One region of the Streptomyces sp. NPDC045695 genome, then DNA from elsewhere that is predicted to be linked to it. Evidence: riboswitches for the same ligand, from Rfam matches in the RefSeq annotation. Region 1 holds a riboswitch; each other region holds the start of a gene.
What was found. Region 1 has a riboswitch for cobalamin ahead of AC07DU_RS14360 (ABC transporter substrate-binding protein). Riboswitches for the same ligand answer to the same signal wherever they lie in the genome.

Region 1 (6,042 bases):
CCCTCGCCGAGCGGCTCGGCATACCCCTGGCCTACGCGACCACCACCGACGTGGCCCGGGAGAAGCGGCTGCTGGAGGGGGCGGCGGCCGTGCTCTCGCTCGGCCACGACGAGTACTGGTCGCCGGAGCAGCGGGCCCACGTCACGGCCGCGCGCGACGCCGGGACCAACCTCGCGATCCTCGGCGCGAACTGCTGCTACCGGCGGATCCGGCTGGAGCCCTCCGACCTGGGGCCGGACCGCACGCTGGTCTGCTACAAGTCCTCCTACGCGCAGGATCCGGGGTTCAAGCGGGGCCATCCGGCGACCGTGGACTTCCGATCGGCGCCCGGTGCGGACCCGGAGAGCTCGCTGCTCGGCGTGATCTACGACGGCTATCCGGTGGACGCCCCCTACGTGGTGACCCACCCGGGCCACTGGCTGTTCGAAGGCACCGGCGCGCGGGCCGGCGACCGCTTCGCGCACCTGGTCGGGGTGGAGTACGACAAGGTCGACACCGGTTTTCCGACACCCCGGCCGATCGAGATCCTGGCCCACTCCCCCGTGGTGTGCGAGGGCCGTCCCAGCCACCAGGACACGGCGTACTACACGGCGCCGAGCGGGGCTGGGGTGTTCGCGACCGGCACGATGCGGTGGGTGGAGGCCCTGGACGCCACCGGCGACGGCGCCGGCGGCGCCCACCACGGGATGGACGCACGGGCCGGGGCCCTGACCACGCGGGTGACGGAGAACCTGCTGCGGGTGTTCGCGGCGGGACCGGCGGGCCGGACCCACCCGGCGCAGGACAACGTCCGCGCCGTGTACGGGAGTTCGTGAGGCCCCGGGGTGGAGCTGATCACCCGCCCGTGCCGCTACCCGTAGACGATGTTCGGCGCGCCCGTGTCCGGGTGGACCCCGATGCGGGTGCGCACCCCGTACACCTCGGCCAGCAGGTCCTCCGTGAGGACCTCCCGGGGCGGTCCCGAGGCGGCGACCCGGCCGCCCGTCAGGACGTACAGCCTGTCGCAGAAGGCGGCGGCGAGGTTGAGGTCGTGCAGGACGAGCAGGCTGGTGGCGGGCAGGGCGCGGACCAGGCCCAGGAGCTCCAGCTGGTAGCGGATGTCCAGGTGGTTGGTCGGTTCGTCCAGGGCGAGCAGGCCGGGGTCCTGGACGAGGGCGCGGGCCACCAGGGCGCGTTGGCGCTCGCCGCCGGAGAGCTCGTCGAAGCGGCGGGCGGCGAAGGGGGCCGCGCCCACGGTCTCCAGTGCCGCGGCGACGCGGCGTACGTCGTCGGGGCCGTCCTGCATCCAGAACCGTTTGTGCGGGCTGCGCCCCATGGCGACGACCTCGCGGACGGTCAGCCCGAAGGTGCCGCCGGCGTCCTGCGGTACGACCGCCACGCGCCGCGCCCGCTCCTTGACCGTGAGCGCGGCCGCGTCGGCGCCGTCCAGCAGGATCCGGCCGGCGGTGGGCCGCAGGATGCCGTAGACGCAGCGCAGCAGGGTGGTCTTGCCGCTGCCGTTGGGGCCGACCACGCCCACCGTCTCGCCGGGCCGGGCGGTGAGGTCGACGCCGTGCAGCAGGGTGTGCCCGTCGATCTCGTACCGCACGGCCCGCACGGCGAGTTCCACCGGTCTCGCTGATGTCCCGGTCATCCGGTGACCCCCTCGGTCCGGCTGGAGCGGCGCAGCATCCACAGGAAGAACGGCCCGCCGACGAGCGCGGTGACCACGCCGACCGGAATCTCCTCGGGGGCGGCGGCCGTACGGGCGAGCAGGTCGGCCAGGAGCAGGAACACGGCCCCGACCAGCGCGGCCACCGGCAGGAGCGCCCGGTGTCCGGCGCCGACGACCATCCGCGCGGCGTGCGGGACCATCAGCCCGACGAACCCGATCGCGCCGCTGTAGGCGACGAGCACGCCGATGACCAGGGAAGTGAGCACGAAGACGGCGGCGCGGAACCGTCCGGTGTCCAGGCCCAGGGTGTGCGCGCCCTCCTCCCCGGCGAGGAGCAGGTCGAGCGGCCGGGCGAGGGCGACGAGCAGTACGGTGCCGACGAGCAGGGCCGTGGCGGGCAGCGCCAGTTCGTCCCAGCGGGCCCCTCCGAGGCCGCCGAGGGTCCAGAAGAGGACGGAGCGGATCTGGTCGGGGTGCGCGGCGAGCACCAGGACGAGGCTGGTGAGGGCGGACAGGACGTACTGGACGGCGACTCCGGCCAGGATCAGCCGGCCGGTGGTGAAGGTCGCGCCTCGGCGGGCCATCGCGTAGACGGCGACGAGCGCGCCCATCGAACCGGCGAAGGCGGCGAGCGGCACGCCCACCCCGCCGGCGAATCCGGCGGACGCAGCCCCCGCCCCGGCTCCTGCTCCGGCGCCGAAGACGATCACGAGGACGGCTCCCGCCGAGGCGCCGGAGGAGGCGCCGAGCAGGAAGGGGTCCGCGAGCTGGTTGCGTACGAGCGCCTGCAGCACGGTGCCCGACACCGCGAGCCCCGCCCCGACCACGGCCCCCAGGAGCACGCGCGGCATCCGGACGTCCCACACGATGGAGGCGAAGGCTCCGGTGCGCCGCTCGCCGGACAGAGCGCCGAGGACGATGTCGCACACCCGGCCCGGGGCGATCCGTACGGGCCCCAGCGCCAGACCCGCGACGGCGGACGCGGCGAGCGCGCAGACGAGTACGAGGAGGACCGTGGCGGTACGGAGCCTCACGGGGCATCGGGGTGGAGCTGGCGGCCCAGGGACTCGACGGCGTCGGCGACGCGCACGCCCAGGACGGCGGAGGAGAGCGGCAGGACGACGAACCGCCGGTTCTTGACGGCGGGAACCCCGGCGAGGGCCGGGTCGTTCAACAGGCGCTGCTTCTTGGCTTCGACGGTGGTGCCGCCGTAGTCGTAGATGAGGACGACCTCGGGTGCCCGCTCGATGACCTTCTCCCACGACACGTCACCGAAGGTGTCGTCGAGGTCCGCGAAGACGTTCGTGCCGCCCGCGAGGGAGACGATCTCATTGCCGATGCCGTTGCCCCCCGAGGTGGAGGCGGAGGTCTCGCCCGAGTCGTAGACGAAGACGGACGGCCGGGGCGCGTCCTTGACCCGGGCGGTCACGGCGTCGATGCGGCGCTGCCCGTCCTCGACGAGCCGGGCACCGCGCTCGGGCACGCCGAAGGTGCGGGCGACCTCGGTGATCTCGGTCTTGAGCTGGTCGAAGCCGACCCGCCCCGCGGAGCAGTACTCCACGTTCAGCCGGGAGTTGATGCCCGCCTTCGCGAGCGCCTCGCGGTCGCGGCCCTGCGCCTTGTCGAAGGCGCTGGCGTATCCGCCGTACACGAAGTCGGGGTCGGCGCCGAACAGGACCTCCTTGGAGGGGTATTCCCTGGCCAGCACCTTGATCTTGTCGTAGGCGGGCCGGTAGAGCGGCAGCACGGCGTCGTCGAGATAGGCGGAGCCGACGATCCGCTCGCCCAGCCCGAGGGCGAGCAGCAGCTCGGTGGAGTGCTGGTTCATGGTGACGGCGCGCTGGGGCGGGGCCTGATAAGTGCTGCTCACGCCGCAGTTGGTGAGGGTGTACGGGAAACCGGGCGCGGCGGCGGACTCCGCGGCGGCCCCGTGCTCCCGCACGTCCGGGGAACTGCCGCACGCGGCCAGGGGTATGAGGAGTACGACGGGAACGAAGGCGCGGCAAAGGGCGCGGGTGCGCGACATGGCGAAAGCCTCTCCGGGGGATCCGCGTCCCCTGGTCGACGTGAAGAACGAGCAGAGGCGGTGCGTCAGTGTCTGACTCCCGGATCTCCCGCGGGGGGACGTCCGGTCACAGTGGCGGGACCGCACCGGAATCGCACCGGTTTCCTGTCCTGCACCGCCTGGGTAACGCGCCCCAGTCTGCCAGAACGCCGAGACGGTGCGGGCGGCGGCAAGGGAGTCCGCGGATGCGCGGGTGGCGGGAGCCGGGGTCACGGAGGATCGTGGGCAGGGTAGCCGTGGATCGGGAGGTCCGCCATGCGCCGCAGCCGAGCACCGGGCCGCTCGCGGAGCGCCTTCGCGGCGGTCGCGCTGCTGGCCCCCGCCCTCCTGGTCCCCGCGCTGCTGGCCGCGGCCCCCGGCGGATCCGGGGAGACGGTCTCCCTCACGGGCGACGGGCCCGGACAGCGCCTCGACGTCACGCTCACGCAGGTGGTCGACCCGGCTGCCCCCGCGCGCTCCTCCACCCCCGAGCCCGACGGTTCCGACCGGCTCGTCGCCGTGCGGTTCCACCTGGAGAACACCGGGACGGCCGACTACGAGGACTCCCCCGCGGCCTCCGCGCATCTGCTCGACGCCACCGGGCAGCGGTTCACCGGGCTCAACCTCCCCACGACCGCCGGGCCGCACTTCCCCGACACCCTCACGCTCCGGCCGGGCGGCGCGGCGGAAGGCTTCGTGACCTTCCGGCTGCCGAAGGACGCCGGCCCGGCCGCGGTCCAGTTCGCCCTGAACGGCGGCTTCGCGGACGACGTGGGCCAGTGGAGCCTGCCCTGAGGGCGGACCGCGGCCGTCAGGACGCGCGCCAGACCGTCATGTCCGCGGTCACCCACTGGGGCCAGTTCTTCAACTGCACCAGCGACTTGTTCTGGATCACGAACAGCGCGATGTCGCCCGACGGGTGCTTGATGCAGAACGCGCTGCCGTTCGTCGCCCCGGCCAGCCCGAACTCGCGCGTGTCGACGTCCGTGAGGGCGGCCCGGCACACCTCCAGGGAGCCGTGCTGATCGGGGAACAGCATGGTGATCACGCTGGAGTCGCTCTCCAGATCGCAGCCGGTCCTCTCGCAGTTCAGCCGGATGTCCCCCGAGCGGTCCTGGCGCTGAGCCTGTTCCTTGACGCCGACCGAGTTCTGGGCGTCCAGGCGCACCCCGGCGTACGGGACGGGCGCGGGCGGCTTCGACTCCTCGGGCGGGCCCGACGCCGCTCCGGCGGCTCCGGCCGTCCCGCCGCCGGTAGCTGACGCCGCCGAACCCGATGCCGTCCCCGCGGCCGGTCCCGACGCCGATCCCGAGGGAGTCTTGTGCGCCGCCGGGGACCCGTTCCGGGCGCGCAGCAGCCTGCCCATGTCGTCCATGTAGGCCCAGGTCAAACCGGTCAGTACCAGGGCCGACGTCGCCACCGCCGCAGCGGTGATCAGCGCGGCGCGCCGCCTGCGGGCCCGCCGTTCCCCCGGTGCGGCCGGGGTCGGTGCGGGCCGCCACCGCCGGAGCAGCGGCGTCGTGTGCACCGAGGTGGGATCCGGAACCGGAGCCGGGACCTCCACCTCCGGCCCCATCAACTCGCGCCAGACGGCCGGGCCGCCGCCCGCGTCGGCGTCCGCCCCGAGCCGCTGCCGGCACCACGCCACGATCTCCGCCGGGGTGGCCCGGTCCTTCGGATCGGCGGCCAGGCACCGGGCGATCACGGGACGCAGCTGGTCCGGGAGGCGGGACAGGTCGGGCTGGGAGTGCACGATCCGGAACATGACGCTCAGCTGGGGGCCGCCTCCGTACAGCGCCTCGCCCGTCGCCGCGAACGCCGCCGTCTGGCCCAGCGTGAAGACGTCGGTGGCCGCCGTGACCTCGCCCGACGACGCCTGTTCGGGCGCCATGTACTGCGGCGTCCCGATGGCGTTGCCCGTCCCGGTGGCCGCGGTGACGCCGGACGCGAGCGAGATCCCGAAGTCGATGACCCGCGGACCGTCCGCGGCCAGGAGCACGTTCGACGGCTTCAGGTCCCGGTGCACGATGCCCGCGCCGTGGATGGCCTGGAGCGCCTCGGCCACCCCCGCCATCAGCCACAGCACGGCGGCAACCGGCAGCGGTCCCCGGCGGGCGACGGCCTCGGACAGCGAGGGGCCGGGCACGTACAGGGTGGCCAGCCACGGCGGGGTGCCGTCCGCCTCGGCGTCGATCAGCTCGGCGGTGTACGCCCCCTTGACCCGGCGGGCCGCCTCCACCTCCCGGCGGAACCGCCGTCGGAACGCCGGGTCCTCGGCCAGCTCCGGGCGCACGACCTTGATCGCCACAGGGCGGCCGCCCCGGGTGTGCGACAGGTAGACCCG
Region 2 (6,042 bases), on a different contig from region 1:
TCCAGGAAGGCGCGGTTCTCCGGGTCCAGGACGTAGGTCTCGGTGAGCTTGTCGTACATCCAGTCCGCCACCACGCCCGTCGTGGCGTCGTAGCCGAAGAGGTAGTCGACGGTGGCCGCGAGCTCGAAGGCGCCCTTGTAGCCGTGGCGGCGCATCGCCTCGATCCACTTCGGGTTGACCACGCGGGCGCGGAAGACGCGCGACGTCTCCTCGACCAGGGTGCGGGTCTTGACCGTCTCCGGGCGGGTGGAGTCACCGATGTACGCCTCGGGAGCCGTGCCGCGCAGGGCGCGGACCGTGGCCACCATGCCGCCGTGGTACTGGAAGTAGTCGTCCGAGTCCGCGATGTCGTGCTCGCGGGTGTCCGTGTTCTTCGCGGCCACGGTGATGCGCTTGTAGGCCGTCTCCATCTCGTCGCGGGCCGGGCGGCCTTCGAGGCCGCGGCCGTACGCGTAGCCGCCCCAGACGGTGTAGACCTCGGCCAGGTCCGCGTCCGTACGCCAGTCGCGGCTGTCGATCAGCTGGAGGATGCCGGCGCCGTACGTGCCCGGGCGCGAGCCGAAGATACGGGTCGTCGCGCGGCGTTCATCGCCGTGGGAGGCCAGGTCCGCCTGGGCGTGGGCCCGGATGAAGTTGTCGGACGCCGGCTCGTCGAGCGAGGCCGCGAGGCGGACCGCGTCGTCCAGCAGGCCGATGACGTGCGGGAACGCGTCGCGGAAGAAGCCCGAGATGCGCAGGGTCACGTCGATGCGGGGGCGGCCCAGCTCGGCGAGCGGGATGGCCTCGAGGCCGGTCACGCGGCGCGAGGCCTCGTCCCAGACGGGGCGGACGCCGAGGAGGGACAGCGCCTCCGCCACGTCGTCGCCCGAGGTGCGCATCGCGCTCGTGCCCCACAGGGACAGGCCGACCGAGGCCGGCCACTCGCCGTTGTCCGTGCGGTAGCGGGTCAGGAGGGACTCGGCGAGGGCCTGGCCCGTCTCCCACGCCAGGCGGGAGGGGACGGCCTTGGGGTCCACGGAGTAGAAGTTGCGGCCCGTCGGCAGGACGTTGACCAGGCCGCGCAGCGGCGAGCCGGAGGGGCCGGCGGGGACGAAGCCGCCGTCCAGGGCCGAGACCACGTGGGCGATCTCGTCCGTCGTCCCGGCCAGGCGCGGGACCACCTCACGGGCCGCGAAGGTCAGGACGTCCGTCACGGACTGCGGGTGGCCCGCCGTGACGGAGGGCACGGCGTCGAGGGACCAGTGCGCGTCCTCCATCGCCTGGACCAGGGCGCGGGCCTGCTCCTCGATGGCGTCCGCCGAGGTACGGGTGGCCGCGGACTCGTCGAGGCCCAGCGCCTCGCGCAGGCCCGGGAGAGCCGTTGTACCGCCCCAGATCTGGCGGGCGCGCAGGATGGCGAGGACCAGATTGACGCGGGCCGGACCGGTCGGGGCGCCGCCCAGGACGTGCAGGCCGTCGCGGATCTGGGCGTCCTTGACCTCGCACAGCCAGCCGTCGACGTGCAGCAGGAAGTCGTCGAAGCCGTCGTCGTCCGGGCGTTCGGCCAGACCCAGGTCGTGGTCGAGCTTCGCGGCCTGGATCAGGGTCCAGATCTGGGCGCGGATGGCCGGGAGTTTGGCCGGGTCCATCGCGGAGATCTGGGCGTACTCGTCCAGGTGCTGCTCCAGGCGTGCGATGTCGCCGTACGACTCCGCGCGCGCCATCGGCGGTACGAGGTGGTCGACCAGGGTGGCGTGCACGCGGCGCTTGGCCTGGGTGCCCTCGCCCGGGTCGTTGACCAGGAAGGGGTAGATGAGGGGGAGGTCGCCGAGCGCGGCGTCGGGCGCGCAGGACGCCGAGAGGCCGGCGTTCTTGCCCGGGAGCCATTCGAGGTTGCCGTGCTTGCCCAGGTGGATCATCGCGTCGGCACCGAAACCGCCGTCCTGCGCGCCCGCCTGGATCCAGCGGTAGGCCGCCAGGTAGTGGTGCGACGGGGGGAGGTCCGGGTCGTGGTAGATCGCGATCGGGTTCTCACCGAAGCCGCGCGGCGGCTGGATCAGGATCAGGAGGTTCCCGCGGCGCAGCGCGGCCAGGACGATGTCGCCCTCGGGGTTGGCGGAGCGGTCGACGAACATGTTGCCGGGGGCCTCGCCCCAGTGCTCCTCGACGCTCGCGCGCAGGTCGGCGGGGAGCTCGGCGAACCAGCGCTTGTAGTCGGCGGCCGGGATGCGGACCGGGTTACGGGCCAGCTGCTCCTCGGTCAGCCAGTCCTGGTCGTGGCCGCCGGCCTCGATCAGGGCGCGGATCAGCTCGTCGCCGTCGCCGGACACCAGACCGGGGATCTCGGGGACGGGGCCGAAGTCGTAGCCCTCGGCGATGAGCGTGCGCAGCAGCTCGACGGCACTGGCCGGGGTGTCCAGGCCCACCGCGTTGCCGATGCGGGAGTGCTTGGTGGGGTACGCCGACAGGACCAGGGCGATCTTCTTGTCGCGGCGGTCGATGTGGCGCAGGCGGGCGTGGCGTACGGCGATGCCGGCGACGCGGGAGGCGCGCTCGGGGTCGGCCACGTAGGCGGGGAGGCCGTCCGCGTCGATCTCCTTGAAGGAGAACGGGACGGTGATCAGGCGGCCGTCGAACTCGGGCACGGCGACCTGGGTGGCGGCGTCGAGGGGGGAGAGGCCCTCGTCGTTCTCCTCCCAGTTGCCGCGGGAGCCGGTCAGGCACAGGGCCTGGAGGATCGGCACGCCGAGCGCGGCGAGCGCGCCGGCGTCCCAGGACTCGTCGTCGCCGCCGGCGGAGGCGGTCGCGGGGCGGGTGCCGCCGGCCGCGAGCACGGTGGTGATGATCGCGTCCGCGGACTCCAGGGCCTGGATGAGTTCCGGCTCCGGGGTGCGCAGGGAGGAGACGTAGAGGGGGAGCGGCTCGGCGCCGTGGGCCTCGATGGCGTCGCACAGGGCGTGGACGAAGGCGGTGTTGCCGCTCATCTGGTGGGCGCGGTAGTAGAGGACGGCGACCTTGGGGGTGGGGGCGGCCGCGGCTGTGCCGGGTGCGGTGCCTGGGCTGTTGCCCGTGCTGGGTGCCGGGCGGTCCAGGGGGCCCCAGGTGGGGGAGGCGGCGGGCGGCTCGAAGCCGTGGCCGGTGAGCAGGACGGTGTCCGAGAGGAACCGGGCCAGCTGGTCGAGGTTGGCGGGGCCGCCGTGCGCGAGGTAGCCGTGGGCCTCGGCCGCGATGCCGATCGGGACCGTGGAGGCCTCCATCAGCTGGGCGTCCGGGGCCTGTTCTCCGGTGAGGACCACCACCGGGCGGCTCTGGCCGGGGGCGAGGAGGACGTCGAGGCCCTCCTGCCAGGCGCGGAGGCCGCCGAGGAGGCGTACGACGACCAGGTCGACTCCGTCGAGGAGGCCGGGGAGGTCGTCGAGAGGGAGGCGGGAGGGGTTCGCGAACCGGTACGGGACGGGGGCGTCAGCCGTGTTCGCGGCGCGAGCGCTGAGCAGATCGGTGTCGGACGTCGACAGCAGCAGGATCATGCGGCGGCAGGCCTTCCTCGGGGTTTCCGCGCCCCGGGCAGTGAGGACAGCGGGAGTTCCTGACTTGCCCGGCGGTGTGACTCTGCCGGGTTCACAGTGGCGGGACCGCGCCGGAATCTCACCGGGCTTCCTCCCATGTCGCCGTCCTCGGCGACGGCGGGCCGTGTGGTCCGCCGGAAGGTCATCTTAGGGCGTGACTTTGTGCGCCGTTGCCGGGGCTCTGTCGGCGGGGGTGGGGGTGGGGGGCGTGCCTTGGTTGCCGGGGGCTGGGGGGCTTTGGCCGGGGTGGCGCCGTGAGTGTCGGCGCGGCGCCGTTGCCGGGGCTCTGCCCCGGACCCCGCGCCTCAAACGCCGGCGGGGCTGGAAGTGGGGCCCGCGCCCTGGATGCCGGGGGCTGGAGGGGCCTTGCCCGGGGTGGCGCTGTGAGTGTCGGCGTGGCGCCGTTGCCGGGGCTCTGCCCCGGGCCCCGCGCCTCAAACGCCGGCGGGGCTGGAAGTGGTGGGGGGAGGGTGGCGACGGACACAGGTCGGGGGAGGGGAATCGTGGGTATGCTCGCCGCCATGCCCCAGCCCCCCTCCGCCGTATCGCGGGACGAACCCGTCATACGGGATCGCGGTGACGCATGCCCCGGTGCGCTGCGGCTGCACGCGGCGGACGACGGGTACCTCGCGCGCGTCCGGATCCCCGGCGGAGCGCTGACCGCGCGCCAGGGATCCCTCCTCGCGCTGGCCGCCGACCGGTTCGGCGACGGGCACCTGGAGCTCACCTCGCGCGGCAACGTCCAGGTGCGCGGCCTCGCCGAGGGCTGCGGCGTCGGGCTCGGGAAGCTGCTCGACTCCGCGGGGCTGTTGCCCGCGCCCGGTCACGAGCGGGTGCGCAACATCGTGGCCACGCCCGCCTCGCAGGACGTGCTGCCCTGGGTCCGCGAACTGGACCGGCTGCTGTGCGCGAACGCGCGGGTCACCGCCCTGTCCGGGCGGTTCCTGTTCGCCTTCGACGACGGGCGCGGGGACGTGGCCGCCCTGGAGCCGGACATCACCGTGCTCGGCCGGCCGGGGGCGGGGGAGCGGGCGCTGGTGCGCCTGGGGCCGGCCGCCGCCGGCGCCGTGGCCGTCGCCGCGCAGGACGCCCCGCGCGCCGCGCTGCTCGCCGCCGAGTACTTCCTCGACGCCGCTGACGCGGCCGGCACCCGGGCCTGGCGGGTGAGTGAGCTTCCCGGAGAACACGGCCTGGATGAAGGTGAGTTCGGCGAGAGGCTGGCCGCCGCCGGTATCGACGCGACGCGCGAGACCGCGGTGGACTGGCCGTACTGCCCGCCGCCCCAGCCCTGGGGCCGGGGCCCCGGCCCGCGCGGAGCCCTGTGCGTCCTGCCCCCGCTGGGGCGGCTGACCACCGAACAGTGGCGGGTCCTGGTGCGGGTCGCCGGCCACGGCGCCGGGCTGCGGATCACCCCGTGGCGCACCGTCATCCTGCCGGACGCCCCGCTCGGGGAGCCCGTCGACGGCCCGGCCCTGCTGGAGGCCGCCGGGCTGGTCGTGTCCCCCGACAGTCCCTGGCTGTCCGTCACCGCCTGTACGGGGCGCCCCGGTTGCGCGAAATCCCTCGCGGACGTACGCGCCGACGCGCGCGCCCTCGTGGAGCGGGCCCGGGGGCCGCTGCCCGTGCACTGGTCCGGGTGCGAGCGCCGGTGCGGGCACCCGCGGGGGACGCAGTGGGTCGACGTGGTCGCCACCCAGGACGGCTACCGGCTCTCCGCGCACGGGCGGGCCCTGCCGCACCAGCCGCACCTGCAAGACCTGGCGGCCGCCCTGACGGCCGCACGCGAGATCACCTCATCACCTCAGAGTCCGAAGACGCAGTGAAGAAATGAGCGAGTACACCGTGTTCGAGTACGAGAAGGACGGCGCCGCGATCTACCGCCAGTCCTTTGCCACGATCCGCGCCGAGGCGGACCTCTCCGGGCTGCCCGCCTCGGTCGCCCAGGTCGCGGTGCGCATGATTCACGCCTGCGGGATGACCGACCTCCCGCAGGACCTGGGGTACACCCCCGAGGTGGTGCTGCGCGCCCGCGCCGCGCTGGAGGCGGGCGCGCCGGTCCTGTGCGACGTCCAGATGGTCGCGAGCGGGGTCACCCGTAAGCGGCTGCCAGCCGGCAACGAGGTGATCTGCACCCTCTCGGACCCGGCGGTGCCGGAGCTCGCCGCGAAGATGGGCACCACCCGCAGCGCCGCCGCGCTCGAAGTGTGGCGCGACCGCGGCCTGTTGGAGGGCTCGGTGATCGCCGTCGGCAACGCGCCGACCGCACTGTTCCGGCTGCTGGAGATGATCGAGGAGGGCGCCCCGCGCCCGGCCGCCGTCATCGGAGTGCCCGTCGGCTTCATCGGCGCGGCCGAATCCAAGGACGCCCTCGCCGCCCATCCCTCCGGGCTCGACCATCTGATCGTGCGCGGCCGCCGGGGCGGCAGCGCCATCGCCGCCGCGGCCGTCAACGCCATTGCGAGCGTGGCCGAATGAGCAGCGTGACCGGCGACGCCAA
Region 3 (6,042 bases), on a different contig from region 1:
CTGGCGCGACAGGTACAGGCGCGCCTCCGGGGAGTTGATGTGCTTGTAGAGCGTCAGCACCAGGTTGTTCGAGACGATCGAGTCGCCCGTCGCGAAGAACGCGACCAGACGGCCGATCATGTGCTGCTCGGCGGGCGTCAGCTTCGCGAGGTCGGCGACGTCCGAGTGGAGGTCGACCTCCTCGACGGTCCAGGTGTTCTTGATCGCGTCCCGGTAGCGCTCGTAGAAGTCCGGGTAGCGCATGGGGCGAAGGGTCAGCTCGAAGCCCGGGTCGAGGAGGTTCTTCTGTTCGCTGGTGGTCATTACTGGCAGGCCTCGCAGGACTCGGGGTTCTCAAGGGAGCAGGCCAGCGCGTCGGCGTCGACGGCCTGCGGGAGCTGGGCGGCGGCCGCCGGGACGGCGGAGCCGGACGCGGCGCGGGCGATCTTCGTCGCGGGCCGCGAGCGCAGGTAGTAGGTGGTCTTCAGGCCCTGCTTCCAGGCGTACGCGTACATCGAGCTGAGCTTGCCGATGGTGGGCGTCTCCAGGAACAGGTTCAGCGACTGCGACTGGTCGAGGAACGGCGTACGGGCCGCCGCCATGTCGATCAGACCGCGCTGCGGGATCTCCCACGCCGTGCGGTACAGCTCGCGCACCTCGGCCGGGATCCAGCCGAAGCCCTGGACCGAGCCGCTGGAGTCGCGCAGCGCCTCGCGGGTCTGGGCGTCCCACACGCCGAGCTGCTTCAGCTCGTCCACCAGGTAGGCGTTGACCTGGAGGAACTCACCGCTGAGCGTCTCGCGCTTGAAGAGGTTGGAGACCTGCGGCTCGATGCACTCGTAGACGCCCGCGATGGAGGCGATGGTCGCCGTCGGGGCGATGGCGAGGAGCAGGGAGTTGCGCATGCCGCTCTCGGCGACCCGGGCGCGCAGCGCGTCCCAGCGCTCCGGCCAGTTCAGCTCCACGTCGTAGTGGTCCGGGTGCAGGACGCCGCGCGCGGTGCGGGTCTGCTCCCAGGCCGGCAGCGGGCCGCTGCGCTCGGCGAGGTCGCAGGAGGCCTCGTAGGCGGCGAGCATGATGCGCTCGGAGAGCTTGGTGGACAGGGCCTTCGCCTCGGGGGAGTCGAAGGGCAGCTTCAGCTTGAAGAAGACGTCCTGGAGGCCCATGGCGCCCAGGCCGACCGGGCGCCAGCGGGCGTTGGAGCGGCCCGCCTGCTCGGTCGGGTAGAAGTTGATGTCCACGACGCGGTCGAGGAAGGTGACGGCCGTGCGGACGGTCTCGTCGATCCGCTCCCAGTCGATCTCGCCGTCGACGACGAACGCGCCCAGGTTGACCGAGCCGAGGTTGCAGACGGCCGTCTCGCCGTCGTTGGTGACCTCGATGATCTCGGTGCACAGGTTCGAGGAGTGCACGACCGTGCCCGGCTCGGCGGTCTGGTTCGCCGTGCGGTTGGAGGCGTCCTTGAAGGTCATCCAGCCCTGGCCGGTCTGCGCGAGGGTGCGCATCATCCGGCCGTACAGGTCGCGGGCGGGCATGGTCTTGCGGGCGAGGCCGTCGGCCTCGGCCTTGCGGTAGGCGGCGTCGAACTCGTCGCCCCACAGGTCGACCAGCTCGGGCACGTCGGCCGGGGAGAACAGCGACCAGTCGGCGTCCGCGTTCACGCGGCGCATGAACTCGTCCGGGACCCAGTGGGCGAGGTTCAGGTTGTGCGTACGGCGCTGGTCCTCACCGGTGTTGTCGCGCAGCTCCAGGAACTCCTCGATGTCCGCGTGCCAGGTCTCCAGGTAGACGGCGGCGGCGCCCTTGCGGCGGCCGCCCTGGTTCACGGCGGCGACGGAGGCGTCGAGGGTCTTCAGGAACGGCACGATGCCGTTGGAGTGGCCGTTGGTACCGCGGATCAGCGAACCGCGGGCGCGGATGCGGGAGTACGACAGGCCGATGCCGCCCGCGTGCTTCGACAGGCGCGCGACCTGGTGGTAGCGGTCGTAGATCGAGTCCAGCTCGTCCAGCGGGGAGTCCAGCAGGTAGCAGGAGGACATCTGCGGGTGCCGGGTGCCGGAGTTGAAGAGCGTGGGGGAGGAGGGCAGGTAGTCGAGGCGGCTCATCAGCCGGTACAGCGAGGCCACTTCCTCGACGGCCTGGACGCTCTCGTCGGCGGCCAGGCCACACGCCACGCGCAGCATGAAGTACTGCGGGGTCTCGATGACCTGGCGGGTGATGGGGTGGCGCAGCAGGTAGCGGCTGTGCAGGGTGCGCAGGCCGAAGAAGCCGAAGCGGTCGTCGGCGCCCTCGGCGAGGGTGTGTTCGACCAGCGCGTCCAGGCGGGCGGCGTGGGTCGTCACGAACTGCGCGGTCCGGTCGGCGATGAGGCCCTCGCGGTGGCCGACCGCGACGGAGGCGGAGAAGGAGGTGGAGCCCTGGCCGGCGGCCTCGTCGCGGACGGCCAGCGTCAGCAGGCGGGCGGCGAGCCTGGAGTACGCCGGGTCCTCGGAGATCAGGCCGGCGGCGGCCTCGGTGGCCAGGCCGCGCAGCTCGGCGTCGTCGGCGGCGGCGCTGCGGCCGCGCAGGGCGGCGGCGGCGACCCGGCCGGGATCGGTGTCCGGGAGGTCCGCCGTCAGTTCGGTGAGGGTACGCAGCAGCGTGGCCCCCGGGCCCTCGGTGTTGTCGCCAGAAGTGGACTCGGCGCGCGGTGCTGAAGGCGCGATGGTCACGGCGGGAGCTCTCCCTCGCTCGGCCCGGTCATCGGCGGAGCGGGGCGCGGGCGGGCGCATGCGGGCGCGCCGGAGCGCGACCTACCGCATGGCGTCCACCGGCCCAACCGCGAAGCCCGGACGTGTCGGCACCCGGTTCGGTCGAGCCGGGCGCGCTGTCGGCAGGTCCTCGGACTTTTCATACCGTTGCGGGACAGTTCCGGATTCGCACCGGATTCCCCTGCGGCGACAGCAGCCCTGAGCATACATGTGGGGGGCTGCGGATGCGCGACCCCCCACATGTTGTGTCGGACTGCTACTGCCCCGGTACGCGCAGCTCCAACGCGTAGGCCAGCAAAGGCACGGTGGGGACGGGTGACCAGTCCCGCTCGGGGATCCGGACGAACCCCAGCCGCTCGTAGATCCGGTGCGCGGCCGGGCTCTGGGCCTGGGTGGAGAGCACCAGACGGGTCACACCGTCGATCGCCCGGGCCCGCTCGACACAGGCCCGCACCAGGGCCTCGCCCGCCCCGCGGCCCCGCCCGGCGCGGGCAACGGTCAGCATCCGGAACTCGGCCTCGCCGGGCCCGGCGATGTCGGCCATGCGGCTGCCGGGCGGCGCGAAGGTCACCCCGCCCAGCAGGACACCGCCCAGGGTGGCGACCAGCACCTCGGCGTCGGCTGCCCGGCCGGCGACATCCCGCAGCGCCCGTTCGTACGAGTCGTCCGTGTTGTCGTCCAAGAGTCCGTCGTCGAGGTACGCCTGCGCGGTGATGGCGCCCAGTTCCGCGTAGTCGTCCGGGGTGGCTGTCCTGATCACGAGGTCCATGCCGTCGAGTGTGCGGCAGCCGACGCGAAGGGCCGCCGCGTTTCTCCCGGGGGAGACGCGGCGGCCCCTGTGGCAGCGGGGTGGCTCAGCAGCAGCCGAAGCCCTCGCGGGGGTCGGCCTCGCGCGCGTCCGTGCGGGCGCGCTCGAACTCGCGGCGGGTCATGACCCGCGCCTGCGGGTCGTGGGAGCGGGCGTGGGCCGCGTAGCGGTCGTAGGCCGCCTCCCCGGAGAACTCCCGTACGTAGAACCGGGCCCTCGCCAGCACGTCCCGTACGGCGCTCACGCCACCGGCTCCTTGACCCGTCCGCCGCCCGAGTCGAGGCCCGCCGCGGCGAGCTCCGCCTTCTCCTCGGCGGTCGCGATCAGCCCGGCCGGGGCGATGATCTTCGACTCGGTCCACGGCACCTCGGCGAGCGTGACCGACTCCGGCGAGCGGACGGCCTTCAGGCAGGTCCGGGCGGCGTCCAGCAGCACGATGACGATCAGCAGGGCGAACACCACGGACAGCACCCCGTCCACCGTGGCGTTGGTGACCACGGTGTGCATCTCGCCCATGTCCTTCGCGGGCTTGAGGACCTTCCCGGCGTCGATGCCGTCCTGGTAGGTGCTGCGCTGGGCGAAGAAGCCGATCTTCGGGTTGTCGGAGAAGATCTTCTGGTAGCTGGCGGTGAGGGTCACGGCCACGTCCCACACCAGCGGAACGGCCGTCACCCACGCCCACTTCAGCCGGCCCGACTTCACCAGCAGGGTGGTGCAGACGGCCAGAGCCACGGCGGCCAGCAGCTGGTTCGCGATCCCGAAGAGCGGGAACAGCTGGTTGATCCCGCCCAGCGGGTCCTTGACGCCCACCCAGAGGAAGTAGCCCCAGGCGCCCACGACGACCGCGCTGGCCAGCCACACGCCCGGCTTCCAGCTGACGTCCTTGAACGGCTTGTGCAGGTTGCCGAGGGTGTCCTGGAGCATGAACCGGCCGACGCGGGTGCCCGCGTCGAGCGTGGTGAGGATGAACAACGCCTCGAACATGATGGCGAAGTGGTACCAGAAGGCCTTCATGCCGGCCCCGCCGAACACCGACGAGAAGATCTCCGACATTCCGAGTGCGAAGGTCGGCGCGCCACCCGTACGGGACAGCAGGCTGGCCTCCTCCACGTCCTTCGCGGCCTGCGTCAGCGCCTCGGGGGAGATGGCGAAGCCGAAGTTCGTCACCGCCTGCGAGGCCGACTCCACGGTGGCGCCGACGACGCCGCCGGGGGAGTTGACCGCGAAGAAGAGGCCCGGCTCGATGATGCAGGCCGCGATGATCGCCATGACGGCGACGAAGGACTCGGTGAGCATCGCGCCGTAGCCGATGACCCTGACCTGGGTCTCCTTCTGGATCATCTTCGGGGTGGTGCCGGAGGCGACCAGGGAGTGGAAACCGGACAGGGCCCCGCAGGCGATGGTGATGAAGACGAACGGGAACATCGACCCGGCGAAGACCGGGCCGTCGCCCCGCGAGGCGAAGTCCGTGATGGCGGGCATCTTCAGCGTCGGCATCGCGATGACCACGCCCAGGGCGAGCAGGGCGATGGTGCCGATCTTCATGAAGGTGGAGAGGTAGTCGCGGGGCGCGAGCAGCATCCACACCGGCAGCACCGAGGCGACGAAGCCGTACGCGACCATCCAGAGGACCAGCGTCTCCTTCTCCAGCGTGAAGGTGTCGGCGAAGGAGGACTCCGCGACCCAGCCGCCCGCGACGATGGCGATCAGCAGCAGGACGACGCCGATGGTGGAGACCTCGGTGACCCGGCCCGGCCGCACCACGCGCAGGTAGAAGCCCATGAACAGGGCGATCGGGATGGTCATCCCGATGGAGAAGACGCCCCAGGGGGAGTGCGCCAGGGCGTTGACGATGACCAGCGCCAGCACCGCCAGCAGGATGATCATGATGGCGAACACGGCGATCAGGGCGGCGGCCCCGCCGACGGGGCCGATCTCGTCCCGGGCCATCTGGCCGAGCGAGCGGCCGTTGCGCCGGGTGGAGAAGAACAGCGTGACCATGTCCTGCACGGCGCCCGCGAAGATCACGCCCGCGACGATCCAGATGGTGCCCGGCAGGTAGCCCATCTGCGAGGCGAGCACGGGGCCCACGAGCGGCCCGGCGCCGGCCACGGCCGCGAAGTGGTGGCCGAAGAGCACCCGCCGGTCGGTCGGGTGGAAGTCGACACCGTTGTCGAGGCGTTCGGCGGGGGTGGCCCGCGTCTTGTCCACCTTCAGTACGCGGTGGGCGATGAAGCGCGCGTAGAAGCGGTAGGCGATCGCGTACGAGCCCAGGGCGGCGGCGAGCAGCCAGGCGGCGGAGACCTCCTCGCCGCGCGAGAGCGCCAGTACGCCCCAGCCCATGGCGCCGATGAGTCCGACGAGCACCCACGCGGCGACGGACTTCGGGGAGGGCGAGCCCGTCGTGGTGCCCGGACTCGCCGCGTCCCGTTCTGTCCCTGTTGCTTCCGGTTCGGCCATGACCCTCGTCCCCTCGTCGATCATCTGCGTAAGCGCAGGGAATCT

Region 2: it holds a riboswitch for cobalamin, as region 1 does, so the genes downstream of both, cobN (cobaltochelatase subunit CobN) here and AC07DU_RS14360 (ABC transporter substrate-binding protein) in region 1, are expected to answer to the same signal.
Region 3: it holds a riboswitch for cobalamin, as region 1 does, so the genes downstream of both, AC07DU_RS03175 (ribonucleoside-diphosphate reductase subunit alpha) here and AC07DU_RS14360 (ABC transporter substrate-binding protein) in region 1, are expected to answer to the same signal.

Annotation. Positions count from the first base shown of each region.
Region 1 is NZ_JBWKJU010000006.1:353,930-359,971, reverse strand. Features, by position in the region: gene AC07DU_RS14375 (N,N-dimethylformamidase beta subunit family domain-containing protein) at 1-815, shown strand, start outside; gene AC07DU_RS14370 (ABC transporter ATP-binding protein) at 851-1,633, opposite strand; gene AC07DU_RS14365 (FecCD family ABC transporter permease) at 1,630-2,688, opposite strand; gene AC07DU_RS14360 (ABC transporter substrate-binding protein) at 2,685-3,680, opposite strand; cobalamin riboswitch at 3,727-3,866, opposite strand; gene AC07DU_RS14355 (DUF4352 domain-containing protein) at 3,975-4,493, shown strand; gene AC07DU_RS14350 (serine/threonine-protein kinase) at 4,510-6,042, opposite strand, start outside.
Region 2 is NZ_JBWKJU010000019.1:63,729-69,770, forward strand. Features, by position in the region: gene cobN (cobaltochelatase subunit CobN) at 1-3,506, opposite strand, end outside; cobalamin riboswitch at 3,547-3,674, opposite strand; gene AC07DU_RS26765 (cobalamin biosynthesis protein CobG) at 4,067-5,368, shown strand; gene AC07DU_RS26770 (precorrin-8X methylmutase) at 5,373-6,020, shown strand; gene AC07DU_RS26775 (precorrin-2 C(20)-methyltransferase) at 6,017-6,042, shown strand, end outside.
Region 3 is NZ_JBWKJU010000002.1:7,944-13,985, reverse strand. Features, by position in the region: gene AC07DU_RS03180 (ribonucleotide-diphosphate reductase subunit beta) at 1-303, opposite strand, end outside; gene AC07DU_RS03175 (ribonucleoside-diphosphate reductase subunit alpha) at 303-2,690, opposite strand; adenosylcobalamin-variant (AdoCbl-variant) riboswitch at 2,846-2,922, opposite strand; gene AC07DU_RS03170 (GNAT family N-acetyltransferase) at 2,986-3,498, opposite strand; gene AC07DU_RS03165 (YbdD/YjiX family protein) at 3,584-3,781, opposite strand; gene AC07DU_RS03160 (carbon starvation CstA family protein) at 3,778-5,997, opposite strand.